3 regions of the Micromonospora sp. WMMA1947 genome follow, and region 1 is predicted to be linked to each of the others. Evidence: riboswitches for the same ligand, from Rfam matches in the RefSeq annotation. Region 1 holds a riboswitch; each other region holds the start of a gene.
What was found. A riboswitch is a leader RNA that binds a small molecule or an ion and turns the genes downstream of it on or off. The one in region 1 is predicted to bind cyclic di-AMP.
Positions count from the first base shown of each region.

Region 1 (4,817 bases):
CCGACAGCGGCCAGGCCGCGCACGGCGGCTCGTACAAGGCGTGGCTGGACGGGTACGGCTCGTCGCACACCGACACGTTGAGCCAGTCGGTGACGATCCCGGCCGGATGCCGGGCGACGTTGAGCTTCTGGCTGCACATCGACAGCGCGGAGTCGACCACCAGCACCGCGTACGACAAGCTCACCGTCAAGGCCGGCAGCACCACGCTGGCGACCTACTCCAACCTGAACAAGGCCACCGGCTACGTGCAGCGGTCCTTCGACGTCTCGTCGCTCGCGGGCACCACGGCGACCATCTCGTTCAGCGGCGTGGAGGACAGCTCGTTGCAGACGTCCTTCGTCGTCGACGACACCGCGGTCACCCTGAGCTGACCGTGGCGTAGCGCGGCCGGTCGTCGTCCTCCCGGCGGCCGGCCGCCTCGTCGTCCCAGGCCGGGGCTACGTGCCGGGCCGGTGCTGCGCCTCGCCGCGCCCGGGGCGCGTGCGGCCGGGGTCAGGCCGGGCGCCCGGCCCGGGACGCGGTGCCGCGGTCGCGGTGGATCCGGGCGGCGGCCTCGTGCATCGCGCGGCCGAACAGCTCCGCCTGGTCACCCATGCTGCCGAGCCGGGCGGCGAGCGCGTCGGCGTCGGCCCGCGCCGACGCGCTGACCTGGGCGTCCAGCTCGGACAGGGCGGCGTTGGCGGCGGCGACGAGATGTCCGCAGAGGACGTCCAGGGGCTCGCCGGCCAGCTCCGGGTCGACCGTCACCGAATCCAGCCTGCCACCCTGGACGGCGACCGCGCGGACCCGGCCGCCGGCTGCCGTGCCCTCGGCGCGCAGCAGGTCGCCCGGCTCGCCGTCGGCGTGCGCCGAGGCCCGGGAGCGCATCGCCGTGAGAGCCTGCTGCGTGCGGGTCAGCAGCTCGTCGATGCTCGCGGCAGCCGAGAACGGGTCGTTGGTCATTTCCGCGCTTTCTTCACGTCTGAGCCGATCATCGTGACCCTAGCAACCGGCTCCGACGAATCGCGGTCAGCGGCCGTCATGGTCGGCGTCCCGGCGCCGCGAGCAGGCCGGACACCGGCGGCGCGGCGTGTCGCGGGCTGGCGAACGCCCGGCCGGGCGAACCGGCCGGGCGTCCGGAGCCGGTCAGCGCAGGCGCAGCCGCTGACCGGGGAAGATCAGGCCGGGGTCGTCGCCGACCACGGCCCGGTTGCGCTCGTGCAGGGCACGCCAGCCGCCGTTGACGCGCTGCGCCACGGCGATCTCCGACAGCGTGTCCCCGCGCCGCACCACGTACGTCTCGGCGCCTGGCGCAGGTTGCGGCGCCACCGTCGTCGCGGCGCGTTCCGGCCTCGCGGCGCGTTCCGGTGCGGCCTTGCGCGTGGTCGCCCGTTTCGGGGCCGCCTTCTTCGCGGCCGCCTTCTTCGGCGCCGCCTTCGGGGTGGCCCGCTCGGACCGGGTCGCCGCGCTCGCCGAGCCGCCCTTCTTGCCGCAGACCGGCCACGCGCCGATGCCCTGACCGCGCAGCACCTTCTCGGCGACGGCGATCTGCTCGGAGCGGCTGGCCAGGTCGGCGCGGGCGGCGTACTTCTGGCCGCCGTAGCCGTTCCAGGTGGCGCGGGAGAACTGGAGCCCGCCGTAGTAGCCGTTACCGGTGTTGATCTTCCAGTTGCCGCCGGATTCGCAGCGCGCAACCGCGTCCCAGTTGACGCCCGCGCTGGCCGGAGCGGCCGGGCCGAACAGGGTCGCGGCGCCGACGGCGACGCCGGCCGTCATCGCTGCGAGAGCGGTACGACGACCCCGGGTCGAGTATTCAGTTGCCATGTGGATTCCTCCACGCCGACGAGGTGAGCTGTCGGGTTCGGGCCGAGGAGCCCGGCCGCCGGTGGCGGCTTCACCCCGAGGTGACGGTGCACCGTGGAACGTGTGGTTCCCCCGCTCCCGCGCGAGGTTCGGTTACCGGGGCCGGCGGCGGGATTTGGCGTTTCCGGCCTGCGGTGTCCGCGTCTGCGGACGAAACCGACGCTAGGAGCGATTTGCGACAATAGTCCACTTCTTGTGATGCTCTTCACCCGGCCGGGCTACCACCTGTGGCGCTACCGTGGCAGGGCTGGACAAGATCACGGGAGGCGGGACCGATGACCGATCACGGACACGAGCTGACCTTCGGCGGCTTCATCACCCCCGCCGCCGGGCAGCCCGACCAGGTGGTGGCGCTCGCCCGCCTCTGCGAGCAGGTCGGGCTGGACCTGGTCACGTTCCAGGACCACCCGTACCAGCCCGGCTTCCTGGACACCTGGACGCTGATGTCCTACGTGGGCGCCGCCACCGAACGCGTCCGTCTGGCCGGAAACGTCCTCAACCTGCCGTTGCGCCAGCCGGTGGTGCTGGCCCGCAGCGTCGCCAGCCTGGACCTGCTCACCGGCGGCCGGGTCGAGCTCGGGCTCGGCGCGGGCGCGTTCTGGGACGCGATCGAGGCGGCGGGCGGGCGGCGCCTGTCCCCCGGTGCGGCCGTCGAGGCCCTCGACGAGGCGATCCGGGTGATCCGCGAGGTCTGGGACACCGGCAGTCGCGGCATGATCCGGGTCGACGGCGAGCACTACCGAGTGGTCGGCGCCAAGCGTGGCCCGGCGCCCGCGCACCCGGTGGGCATCTGGGTCGGCGCGTACAAGCCGCGCATGCTGCGCCTGGTCGGCCGCGCCGCGGACGGCTGGCTGCCGTCGCTGTCGTACCTGCCGAAGGGCCCCGACGAGCTGCCCGCCCTCAACGCGCTGGTCGACGAGGGCGCGGCGGCCGCCGGACGCGACCCGGCTGCGATCCGCCGCATGCTCAACGTGACCGGCACGTTCGCCCGCTCGTCGGCCGGTTTCCTGGCCGGGCCACCGGAGCAGTGGGTGGAGGAGCTGGCCGGGCTCACGCTGGAGCACGGCATCACCACGTTCATCCTCGGCAGCGACGAGCCGCGCGCGATCCAGATCTTCGGCCAGGAGGTGGCGCCCGCGGTCCGGGAGCTGGTCGCGGCCGAGCGCGCCGCGCCCACCGGCGGCACCCGCGCGGCGTCCGACGAGCAGACCGCCGCCGGCCTCCCGAGCACGCTCGGCGTCACCCCCACCCCCGACCCGGGGGTACGCCTGAGCGCGCGCCGCCCGTGGGACGAGTCCACCCGCCCGAGCGCCCCGCAGCCGCCGGCCGGACACGCCTACCCGGCCCGGGGACAGGCCGCCGGGCAGCACCTAGTGGACGTGCACGACCACCTGCGCCAGGAGCTGGCCCAGGTGCGGGACCTGCTGGAACAGGTCAAGCGGGGCAGTGTCTCGCCGGGCCGGGCGCGGGCCGCGCTGAACGAGATGACCATGCGGCAGAACAACTGGACGCTCGGGGCGTACTGCGCGGCGTACTGCACCATGGTCACCCAGCACCACGGGCTGGAGGACGCCTCGATCTTCCCGCACCTGCGCCGCTCCGAGGCCGGGCTGGCGGCGGTGCTGGACCGCCTCGAGGAGGAGCACGTGGTGATCCACGGGGTGGTGGAGAGCGTCGACCGGGCGCTCGTCGAGCTGGTCCGCCGGCCCGGCGACTTCACGCAGCTCCAGGAGGCGGTGGACCTGCTCACCGACACGCTGCTGTCGCACCTGTCGTACGAGGAGCACCAGATCGTCGAGCCGCTGGCCCGGCACGGCTTCTTCCCCGGCCAGCTGTGAGGTAGCTGACTTCTGTTTTCCTAAGTCAGTGGGTACCGTCGACGCCATGACGGACCTCCTTGCGCAGCGTGACTCCTGGTCCACCGCCAACTGCTCGATCGCCCGGGCGCTCGAGGTGATCGGCAACCGCACCACGCTGCTCCTGCTGCGGGAGGCGTCGTTCGGCACCCGCCGTTTCGACGACTTCGCCCGGCGGGTCGGCGTCAGCGAGCCCGTGGCCGCCACCCGCCTCAAGCAACTCGTCGCCGACGGGCTGCTCGACCGGCGTCCCTACCGCGAACCCGGGCAGCGCAGCCGCGACGAGTACGTGCTCACCGCGAAGGGCAGCGACCTGATCCCGGTGCTCGTCGCGCTGCGGCAGTGGGGCGACACGTACGCCGCCGACGAGGCGGGTCCGGCGGTACGGGTGGCCCACGACGAGTGCGGCGCGGCGGTGCACGCCCGGCTGCGCTGCGACGCCGGGCACGACGTACCGCCCGGTGAACTCGCCGTGCTGCCCGGTCCGGGCCTGCTGTCCGCCTGACCTCCCTTCCCACCACCTCTCGGAGCGAGACATGAAGATCGCTGGAAGCACCGCCCTGGTCACCGGCGCCAACCGCGGCTTCGGCCGGCACCTGGCCGCCGAACTCGTCGCGCGTGGCGCCACCGTCTGGGCCGGCGCGCGCAACCCGGACACCGTGGACCTGCCCGGCGTCACCCCGGCACGCCTCGACATCACCGACCCCGCGTCGGTGGCCGCCGCCGCGGAGCGGGCCGGTGACGTGACGCTGCTCGTCAACAACGCCGGCGTGAGCACCGGCACCGACCTGCTCGACGGCGACCTCGAAAAGATCCGGCTGGAGCTGGAGACGCACTACCTCGGCACACTGTCGGTGGTGCGGGCGTTCGCGCCCCGGATCGTGGCCAACGGCGGCGGCACGATCCTGAACGTCCTGTCCGCGCTGTCCTGGTTCACCTTCCCCGGCGTCGGCGCGTACGGCGCGGCGAAGGCCGCCGAGTGGTCGATGACGAACGCCCTGCGCGTGGAACTGGCCGGCCGTGGTGTCCGCGTCGCCGGCCTGCACGTGGGCTACATGGACACCGAGATGGCCGCCGCCGTCCCCGGCCCGAAGGCGCACCCGGCCGACGTCGCCCGGC
Region 1 is NZ_CP114909.1:4,871,131-4,875,947, reverse strand. Features, by position in the region: gene O7604_RS22980 (M4 family metallopeptidase) at 1-371, shown strand, start outside; gene O7604_RS22975 (YbaB/EbfC family nucleoid-associated protein) at 493-942, opposite strand; gene O7604_RS22970 (transglycosylase family protein) at 1,126-1,803, opposite strand; cyclic di-AMP (ydaO/yuaA leader) riboswitch at 1,802-1,947, opposite strand; gene O7604_RS22965 (LLM class flavin-dependent oxidoreductase) at 2,118-3,680, shown strand; gene O7604_RS22960 (helix-turn-helix domain-containing protein) at 3,727-4,203, shown strand; gene O7604_RS22955 (SDR family oxidoreductase) at 4,235-4,817, shown strand, end outside.

Region 2 (4,817 bases), 2.9 Mb from region 1:
GTCGACCTGGACGTCGGTGACGCCCGGAAGCGCGCTCAGCTCGGTGCTCACCGAGTTGACGCAGTGCCCGCAGGTCATGCCGCTCACCTGGTAGGTGGTCTCCATCTCGCCCTCCGATCCGATACCCCCCAGGGGTACGTTCGGAACGTTAGCATACCCCCGAGGGGTACGCTATCCTCGGTGTCATGACCGCGCCGTCCAGCCCCACCCGGGGCTACACCGCCAGCAAGGACCAACTCCTCGCCCGGCTCCGCCGGATCGAGGGTCAGGTCCGCGGCATCGAGAAGATGGTCGAGGACGACCGCTACTGCATCGACGTGCTGACGCAGATCTCGGCCATCCAGGCGGCGCTGGACAAGGTCGCGCTGGGCCTGCTCGACGGGCACGCCCGGCACTGCATGCACGAGGGCGCCGCCGAGGGCCGGGCCGACGAGATGGCGACCGAGATGATGGCCGCCGTCGGCCGCCTGATGAAGCGCGGCTGAGCGGGACCTCCGACCCCCGGGGCAGGGCACATCGACCCGCGCCGACGCGTCGTGCCGGTCGTACCGTCGAAGTGGCGGGCAGGCCGGACCGGCGGACCCGCGGCGACGGACGGAGGGCGGCCCGATGATGTGGCAGAGCCCGATGATGGGCTGGATGTGGATCTGGTCCCTGCTGGTGCTCGCGGTGCTGGCGGGGCTCGTCTGGGCGGCCGTGCGGTGGACCGGCCCGCAGTACCTGGGCCCGACGACGGCCCGGCGCATCCTCGACGAGCGGTACGCCCGCGGCGAGATCGACGAGGACGAGTACCGGCGACGCCGAGCCGGACTGACCTGACCCGCGCGGCTCGCGTGTCACCGGCCACGGCGTCCGGGAGCGCCCGACCGGGCTGCCTACCATGGCCGGGCGACGACCCGGACGTGGTCGACACGTCCGCGCCGGCCGGGTGACCACACCGGTCCGGCGGACCAGGCGTCGCCGCGACCGTTGGGAGAGACCTCATGGGTGCCGACCACACCCACCCCGCGCCCGCCGCGCCGCCGGGCGTACGACGGCTGCTCGTCGCCGTGGTGGTGCCGCTGTTCGCGCTCACCGTGATCGCGGCGCTGGTGCTCTGGCCCCGGCAGGACCGGGAGCCGGTCGGCGGGGCAGACGTCCCCCGCTACCACGGCACGGTGACCCGGGTGGTCACCGAGCCCTGCCCGCCCACCCCGGAGGCCCCGGAGGGCGGCGGTGGCCCGTGCGGCACCGTGACGGTCACCGCCGAGCAGGGCCCGGACGCGGGCCGGCAGGTCGAGACGCCGATCCCGGCCGGGCCGGGCGCGCCCCGGGTCGCGGTCGGCGACGAGGTCGTCCTGGTCGAGCTGACCGACCCGGCCGACCCGTCGGCGAAGTCCTACAACATCGCCGAGCACCAGCGCGGTACGCCGCTGATCTGGCTGATGGTGCTGTTCGCCGCCGCGATCGTGGCGTTCGGCCGCTGGCGCGGGCTCGCCGCGCTCGGCGGCCTGGTGGCCAGCTTCGCCATCCTGCTCGGCTTCGTGCTGCCCGGTATCGGTGCCGGCCAGCCACCGCTGCTGGTGGCGATCGTCGGCGCTGCGTTGATCATGTTCGTGGTGCTCTACCTGACGCACGGGATCACCGCGCAGACGTCGGTGGCGGTGCTCGGCACGCTCGGCAGCCTGGTGATCACCGGCGTGCTCGGCCTGCTCGCCACGTCCGCCACCCACCTGACCGGCTTCGGCAGCGAGGACGCCACCACGCTGTCCATGTTCCAGGGCGACGTGGACCTGCACGGACTGCTGCTAGCCGGCATCATCATCGGCTCGCTGGGCGTCCTGGACGACGTGACGGTCACCCAGGCGGCCACCGTCACCGAACTGGCGCACGCCAACCCCGGGCTGTCCCGGCGGCAGCTCTACCGGGCCGCGACCCGGGTCGGCCGGGCCCACATCGCGTCCACCGTCAACACCATCGTGCTGGCGTACGCGGGCGCCTCGCTGCCGCTGCTGCTCCTGCTGGTCGCCGACTCCCGCCCGGTCAGCGAAATCCTCACCAGTGAGTTCCTCGCCCAGGAGATCGTCCGCAGCGCGGTGGCCACGCTCGGCCTGATCGCCGCCGTACCGCTGACGACCGGACTGGCCGCGATCGTGACCACCGCCGGACGGCGCTCACGCGGCGCGGAGCCGGCGCCGCCCGCGCCCCGGCCGCCGGCCGGACGGGACGACGCGCTGGAGGCGCTCGGCGGCGGAAAGAGTACGGAGGCCGCATGGTGACACTCCGCAGCGTGACCATCGATTTCAAACGCGACGCTGGTCACGGTGCGCCACGGCGAAATCTCGCTATTGGTCGGCTTCCGGACGTAGATCCTCAGGAGTGCTGTCAGGTAACCTCGCTGCCGGTCACCGCCGAAGGCGCGCACCGGCGCCAGCGGTGCCGCCGCCCAATCGCCCGCGGGCGAGCCGGGGAACCAGGTACATGGGGTGAATCCGCGACAGCGGTAGGGGCCACTTCCGTCCCGAACCCGTCAGCTAACCCGGTCGGCGGCCGACGGAAGGGAACACTGTGACGGCACCCCTGCGCCGCTGGCTGACACCCGTGGTGGCCGTAATGGCCTCGCTGGCCGTGCTGGCCGGGCCGACCCCGGCGACCGCGGCACCCACCGCGGCGGCCCCCGGCACCCCCTCGGGCCACGAGGAGGACGGCGAACCGCCGCTCATCACCGAGGCGATCGACGCCGCCAACCGGAACTACCTCCAGGCCAAGGCGAAGCTCGCCAAGTCCCAGGACCGCCAACGGCGGCTGGCGGCCGAGGTGAAGACGGCACAGGCCGAACTCGACGCGCTCAGCCCGCAGGTCAACCAGCTCGCCGCCCAGTCCTACCGGACCGGCCGGATGGGCGCCATGGCGATGCTGCTGGAGAGCAACTCGCCCGACTCGTTCGTCCGCCGGGTCAACGCCCTGGACGAGCTGAACCTCCTCAACGCGCAGCGCCTGGCCGCCATCAACGCGGTCAAGACCCGCGCCGAGCAGGCCAAGATCGCGCTCGACGCCGAGGTGCGCGAGCAGGAGAAGCAGAAGAACGCGATGGAGCGCGAGAAGGTGCAGGCCGAGCGCGCGCTGAAGCTCGTCGGCGGTCTCGGCTTCACCGGCGGCCTGGTCTCCGCCACCTCACCGGTCGCCAGGATCGCCCCCGGCCGCACCGCGGACGGCGGCTGGAAGTCCGAGTCGTGCAGCGAGGACGACCCGACCACCTCGGGCTGCGTCACCCCGCGCACGCTGCACGCGTACAAGGAGGTCCGGCGCGCGGGCTTCAAGCGCTTCGTGGGCTGCTACCGGTCCGGCGGGCCGTGGGAACACCCCAAGGGCAAGGCGTGTGACTGGTCGCTGCAGAACAGCGGCTTCGCGCCGTGGCACAACAACGACACCCGCCGGTACGGCAACGAGGTCGCCGCGTTCCTCATCCGCAACGCCGACCGGCTGGGCATCTACTACGTCATCTGGAACCGGCAGATCTGGTTCCCGGCCACCGGCTGGCGTTCCTACAGCGGACCGTCGAACCACACCGACCACGTACACATGTCGCTGCTCTGACCCGGACACCACGAAAAGGGGCCGCCCTCGGGCGGCCCCTTTCGCGTCCGAATGTGTCAGCTCGCCAGCGCCGGGTCGGCGGGCGCCGCCGGCGCGGGCACCGGGGCCGGGGACTGCGCCACGGTCCGCACCTCGCCGCCGGCGAGCCGGTACGACATGCCCACCACCGTGCACCGCCCGGCCGCCACCCGCTCGGCCAGCACGGCGGACCGGGCCAGCAGCGTCTCCACGGTCTGCGCGATGTGCACGTCGATGATGCCGTCGAGGTCCTCCACGCCCTGACGGGCGGCGCGCAGCAGGCTGGGCGAGACCGCGTCCACCACCGCGCCCAGGTGCCCGACCGGGGCGGCCCCGGTCCGCACCCCCTCCCGGGCGGCCTGGACCGCGCCGCACGAGTCGTGCCCGAGCACCACCACGAGCGGCGTGCCAAGCACGGTGACCGCGTACTCGACGCTGCCGAGCACCTCCGGTCCGGCGGTGTGCCCGGCGGTACGCACCACGAAGAGGTCACCCAGGCCGCGGTCGAAGATGATCTCGGCGGCGAGCCGCGAGTCGGAGCAGCCGACGATCACCGCGAAGGGATGCTGACCGTCGGCGACCGCTGTCCGGTGCCCGGCGTCCTGATTCGGATGCTGCGGGGCGCCGGTGACGAACCGGTGATTACCGGCACGCAGCTCGTCCAGTGCCTGCTCCGGGGTGCTCGGCGTCATGTCCCTCACCTCGTCTACCTGGGGAACCACCAGGCCGAACGGCCTCGCGACCCACGGTCACACGCACCTCGGGGCCCGTCAAGATTCGTGATACGCATTTCATACTTTCCCCGTCGCCGGACGCACCGGCCCGCGCCGATTCGGCCGGTGACGCGGGTGGCCATAGCATGACCACCATGGCGACCACACCAGTTGAGGACGGGAGCCGCCGTAACTGGACCTTCCTCACCAACCACGGCCATGTGCTGCTGGCGATCGCGCGCAACCCCACCGCCCGGCTGCGGGACGTGGCGGACGAGGTGGGCGTGACCGAACGGGCGGCCCAGGCCATCGTCGCCGACCTCGAGGCCGGGGGTTACCTGCGGCGTACGCGGGTGGGACGGCGCAACGAGTACACGATCAACCCGAAGGGCCGCTTCCGGCACCCGGCCGAGGCCGACCAGCAGGTCGGCGCGCTGCTGGCCCTGTTCGCCGCCGAGCCGGCCGGCGACGCCACCGCCGGCAGGTGACCCGGACGGGCACCACGTGTGC
Region 2 is NZ_CP114909.1:1,433,320-1,438,136, forward strand. Features, by position in the region: gene O7604_RS06815 (heavy-metal-associated domain-containing protein) at 1-105, opposite strand, end outside; gene O7604_RS06820 (metal-sensitive transcriptional regulator) at 186-485, shown strand; gene O7604_RS06825 (SHOCT domain-containing protein) at 610-819, shown strand; gene O7604_RS06830 (YibE/F family protein) at 984-2,258, shown strand; cyclic di-AMP (ydaO/yuaA leader) riboswitch at 2,413-2,544, shown strand; gene O7604_RS06835 (hypothetical protein) at 2,548-3,576, shown strand; gene O7604_RS06840 (carbonic anhydrase) at 3,633-4,286, opposite strand; gene O7604_RS06845 (MarR family winged helix-turn-helix transcriptional regulator) at 4,454-4,795, shown strand.
Region 2: linked by a shared signal. The riboswitch ahead of O7604_RS06835 (hypothetical protein) and the one ahead of O7604_RS22970 (transglycosylase family protein) in region 1 are both predicted to bind cyclic di-AMP.

Region 3 (4,817 bases), 1.4 Mb from region 1:
GTCGATTCGCGACACGCCGTGCGGCGGTGCGTTCGTGGGGGTTCGGCGGTAATTTGTACCCGTGCTTCCGATCGCGCTCACCTGCCCCGTGTGGTGGGTGGCGCGCTGGACCGCCCGGATGCTCGCCAGTCTCGCCGTGGTCGTCGCCTGCTCGTTCGGCGCCGCCACGCTGCCGTCCGGTGTCGCCGCTGCCGCCCCGGCTCCGGCGGCGGCCGTCCCGGCGTACCCCGTCGCCGGTGCCTCGGCCACCGCGCGGCCGGAGGCCGACCGCGCGGCCGAGCGGCAGGCCCTTCCCGCCGGTGTCCCGGCGCCCGCTCCCCGGGCCGTCGACCCGGCCGCACCGCAGCCGGTCCCGGCCGGCCGGGTCGCCGCGCCGGCCGGCCCGCGGGCCCCGCCCGCCCGCTGATCCGCCCACGGGCCACGCCCGTTCACCGCACCCACCGAACGTCATCCCCGCACCCGCCCCGGCGGCCCGTTCCACCGGCCCGCCCCGGCGAGGTCGTGCGGGTCCTCCCGCCAGGTTCTTCCCGTGAGGTGCCGACCATGTCGCAGACCGCTCTGTACCACTTCCTCACCGCGGTGCCCGAGGCCGCCGCCATCTGGTCCTTCCTGCTGCTGCTCGCCCTGGGCCTGCTCGCCGCGCTCGTCGCCCGGCCGGAACGCGACCCCGAGCCGGACGCCGCCCCCGAGCCGGACGCCGATGCCGCCCGCCGCGACGATCTGGTCCGCTACGCCGAGGAGGTGGCGGTGGCCGCCGCCGGGGCCGCCCAGACGGCCCGTCGCCGCCGGGAGCGGTGGCTGGCCGCGCAGGACGAGGCGGACCGGGCCTGGACCGCGTACGACGAGGCGGACAGCGCCGCCCGCCGCCTGGCCGGCGCCGCCGCGCTGGGTGCCCCGCGCACCCCGCGCACCCCGGGCGAGTACGCGGCCCGGGAGCGCTGGCTGCACCACGCCGCCATGACGGCCCACTGGCGGGGCGACCTGACCGCCCGTCAGCTCGCCGACGTGCTGGCGCACCGCAACGGATGGGATCCGCGCCGGCACCCGGCCGAGCAGGAGATCGTGCTGGCCCGCACGGTTCGGGACGGGCGCCGGGCCGGATGGGAGCGCGCCGCCGCGCGGGAGCGGACGGCCTGGCGGGACGCGGAACTGGCCGCCGAGGCCGCCCGGACCCTCGCCGCCGAGGCGTACGCGGCAACCGTGGCCCTGCGGCCCGCCCTGCCGTACCGGAGCACGACGACGAGCGCCCTGCCGGTGCCCGCGGCGGCCCGGAACGCGCGGTGGCGCCCGGCCCGGGTCGGCTGAGGCGCCCCGTCTCGACCGAATTGTTACCCGCAATGTGGTGAGCCCGGTCACCCAGGCCGCCGAATCGGGCGCGGGGCGCAGAACGGGTCATCGAGCCGCGCAATTGCCGGTCGGCTGCTCGCCGTCTGTCCGGTTTCCGCCGCCGGGTGCCGTCGAAACTGCTTGTCCCATTGAGTGAAGTCAGTAACCGGGTGTTCCGAAATCCGTTACCGCGGATCACGTTTACGCAGGTGGGAGCGCTTGGCATGGGACATACCCACCGGTAGTGTCGGCGCGTCCGATGCGGTAATCGATCGCCGACGGCGACGCCGCACCGACCCGCCTAATCGAGTTCCACGAACCGGGGACCCATGAGCACCATCGGGGTGAATCCGCGAGCCCACGGCCCGCGGTAGGGCGTACTTCCCGCCCGAATCCGTCAGCTAACCCGGTCGGCGGCCACGGAAGGAGTTACCCCTCTTGCCCACCCCTCGATCGTCCCCCCGCCTCCACGGCACCGCGGTGCCCGCGCTCGCCTGACGCGCGACCGGCAACCGCCCCCTGGGCGCCCGGCATCACGGGCGTTCCCGGATCCCCCGGCCATCCGGCCCCGCCAGCACGTGTGAGTTCCTCCGCGTGCCGGGCCGGCGTGTGCCGCTCACGCCCCGTGGAGGATTTCGTGAAGCACCACCTGAAGCGTCAGCTGCGACGGATCGTCACCGAACGCCCGTACCAGATCATCGCCGGATCGGCCGCCGCGCTCGTGCTGGCCGCCGGTGCCGGCACCGTCGCCGCCGCCGGTGACGACGCCCCGGTCCAGGAGAACACCGCGGCGGTCGCCGATCTCGGCGCCGCCCGCCTCGGCGAGCAGCCCGCCAGCCGCGGCGAGGCCCGCATCGCCGTACCGCCGGCGTCGCCCAGCGCCTCGGCCGCGCCCAGCGCGTCGGCGAGCGCCTCCCCGTCGGCCAAGGCGGCGGCGGACCCGGACCTCACCCGGAAGGCCAAGCCGAAGCCGCCGTCGAGCAAGTCGCTCGACTACGACTACCAGGCGCAGATCAACTACTTCTACTGCGGCCCGGCCGCCGTGCGCAACGCGCTCAGCGCCGCCGGCATCGAGCGCAGCCAGGACGCGCTCGCCGGCCCGCTCGGCACCACCGAGATGGGCACCAACTCCGCCGAGGACACCACCCGGGTGCTCAACCAGCAGGTCAAGGGCAACCCGTACCGGACCCGCATGATTCCCGGCACCGCCACCCCGGCCCAGATGGACCGGCTCCAGGCCGACGTCGTCGAGGCGATCAGCAACGGCCGCGCGGTCGTCGCGAACGTCGCCGGTACCGCCACCGACACCAACGGCGGCTGGCACTCGTTCCCGGGCGGCCACTACGTCGCCGTGGTCGGCTACAAGGACGACGGCCGGACCGTACGGATCGCCGACTCGGCCGACCCGTCCCTGCCCTCGTACTGGCTCACCACGATCGACCTGGCGCACTGGATCGCCAGCCGCGGCTACTCCGCCTGAGCAGTCCCGCAGCCCCGAAGGCCGGCACCCCACCCCGGGGTGCCGGCCTTCCCCGTCCCACCCCACCCCACCCCACCCCGGCCCGCCTCACCTCGCCCCGTTGATCTTGCAGTTGTGGCCCCGGCATAACGGGTGAGCCGGGCATCCCGGGGGCCGAAACCGCAAGATCGACGGGCTGGTGGGGGCCGGAGGCGGCGGGTTCGGTCTCGCGTGTGCGGGGCGGGCGGTGGCAGACTGCGCCAATGGGCGATACGACGGGGAAGCGGCACCTGATTCTCCTGCACGGCATGGGTGCCACCGGCGAGGTGTGGCTGCCCTGGGCGCCGCTGCTGGAGCGCCGCTGGCCCGGCCGCTGGCTCGCCCCCGACCTCGCCGGTCACGGCTGGTCGCCGCCGCTGCCCGGCTACTCGTTCGAGGCCCTCGCCCAACGCGTGGCCGACGGGCTCGGCCCGGTACGGCTCGGCCCCACCGACCGGCTGGTGCTGCTCGGGCACTCGCTCGGCGGGGTGGTGGCGCTGGCGCTCGCCGCCCGGCAGCGGGCCCTTCCGGTCGACGCGGTGGTGGGGCTCGGCATCAAGGCGGTCTGGTCCCCGGCCGAGCTGGCGAAGTCGCAGGAACTGGCCGCCCGGCCGGTCACCTGGTTCGCCACCCGCGACGAGGCGGCTCGCCGCTACCTGCGGGTGTCAGGGCTCGCCGGGCTGTTCGCCCCGGACCATCCCGTGGTGGAGGCGGGGCTGCGGCGGGAGGACGGCCGCTGGCGGCTCGCCATGGATCCGGCGGCGTTCGCGGTCGGGGAGCCCCGGCTGGCGGCGCTGCTGGCCGCCACCGACGTGCCGGTGCTGCTGGCCCGGGGCGAGCAGGACCCGATGGTGACCGACGCGCAGCTCAAGGAACTGGGTGTGCCGGTGGCCACGCTGCCCGGGCTGGGCCACAACGCGCACGTCGAGGACCCGGCCGCGGTGCTCGCCCTGCTCGACCCGTACCTCTGAGCGGGCCTACACCACGGCGCGCGGCGCCGGGACCGACCATTCGGGTTCCAGCTCGCGGCGGGCGGCGGTGAGGAACGCCTCGGCGTAGCCGTCGGCGGGGAAGTCGCCCAGGTAGCGGGTCCGGGCCGCCCAGCGCTGCGCCGCCTTCGGGTCGGCGTCGAGCAGGTCGGTGAGCACCTCGTCCACGTTGGACATGTCGCGCCGCAGCACGTAGCCGGACGCCGCCAGCGGGAACCGCTCGACGAAGTGCTCGCCGTCGGCGCCGGTGTCGGTGACCGCGTACGGCTTGCCGGAGTACAGCCAGTCGGAGATGACCCCGGAGACGTCGGAGACCAGCGCGTCGGCGCGGTTGACGCATTCGGTGAGCGTCAGCTCGCGGCTCGCGGCGGCGCCGAACAGGTGCGGCCGGCCGGTCCTGGCCCGGTCGGCGGCGAGCAGTTCGGTGAGGCGGGCGAGCTGGCGGGCCGAGGCCGGGTTCTTGCCGGTGTACGGGTGGGCGCGCAGGATCACCGTGGCCCCCCTGTCGATCAACCGGCGGATCAGCGTCTCGGCCACCGGCAGCGAGCAGTAGTTGGCGTCGGCGTGGTGCCCGGTCCAGGTCGGGGTGTAGAGGACCGTCGGGTGCGCCGACGGGGTGACCGGCTCCCGGCGTACCTCGATGGCCTCGACCTGGGGACGGCCGACCACGACGAACTTGTCGGCGGGGATCTCCACGCCGGCGCGGGCGTACCTGTCGATCGCCGCCTGCCCGGCCACGAAGATCTTGTCGAAGATGGCCGAGACCGGGTTGGCGCTCGGTGCCTTGTCGCTGTCGCCGTGGTGCAGCTGCACGTGGGTGAGCTGGTTGAACCGGATCAGGTGGGCGTTCTTCGCGCCGTGGTTGACGTAGAAGGCGACCCGTAGGCTGGGCACCAGCGCCTCGTCCAGCGCCTTCAGCGTGGGGCAGAGGACCACCGGGGCGCGGGTGGCGGCGGCCACCGCGGGCAGGAGCTCCGGCTCGCGCAGCACCACCAGGAACGGGC
Region 3 is NZ_CP114909.1:6,252,464-6,257,280, reverse strand. Features, by position in the region: gene O7604_RS29295 (hypothetical protein) at 62-406, shown strand; gene O7604_RS29290 (hypothetical protein) at 544-1,305, shown strand; cyclic di-AMP (ydaO/yuaA leader) riboswitch at 1,615-1,757, shown strand; gene O7604_RS29285 (C39 family peptidase) at 1,952-2,806, shown strand; gene O7604_RS29280 (alpha/beta hydrolase) at 3,049-3,795, shown strand; gene O7604_RS29275 (CDP-glycerol glycerophosphotransferase family protein) at 3,802-4,817, opposite strand, start outside.
Region 3: linked by a shared signal. The riboswitch ahead of O7604_RS29285 (C39 family peptidase) and the one ahead of O7604_RS22970 (transglycosylase family protein) in region 1 are both predicted to bind cyclic di-AMP.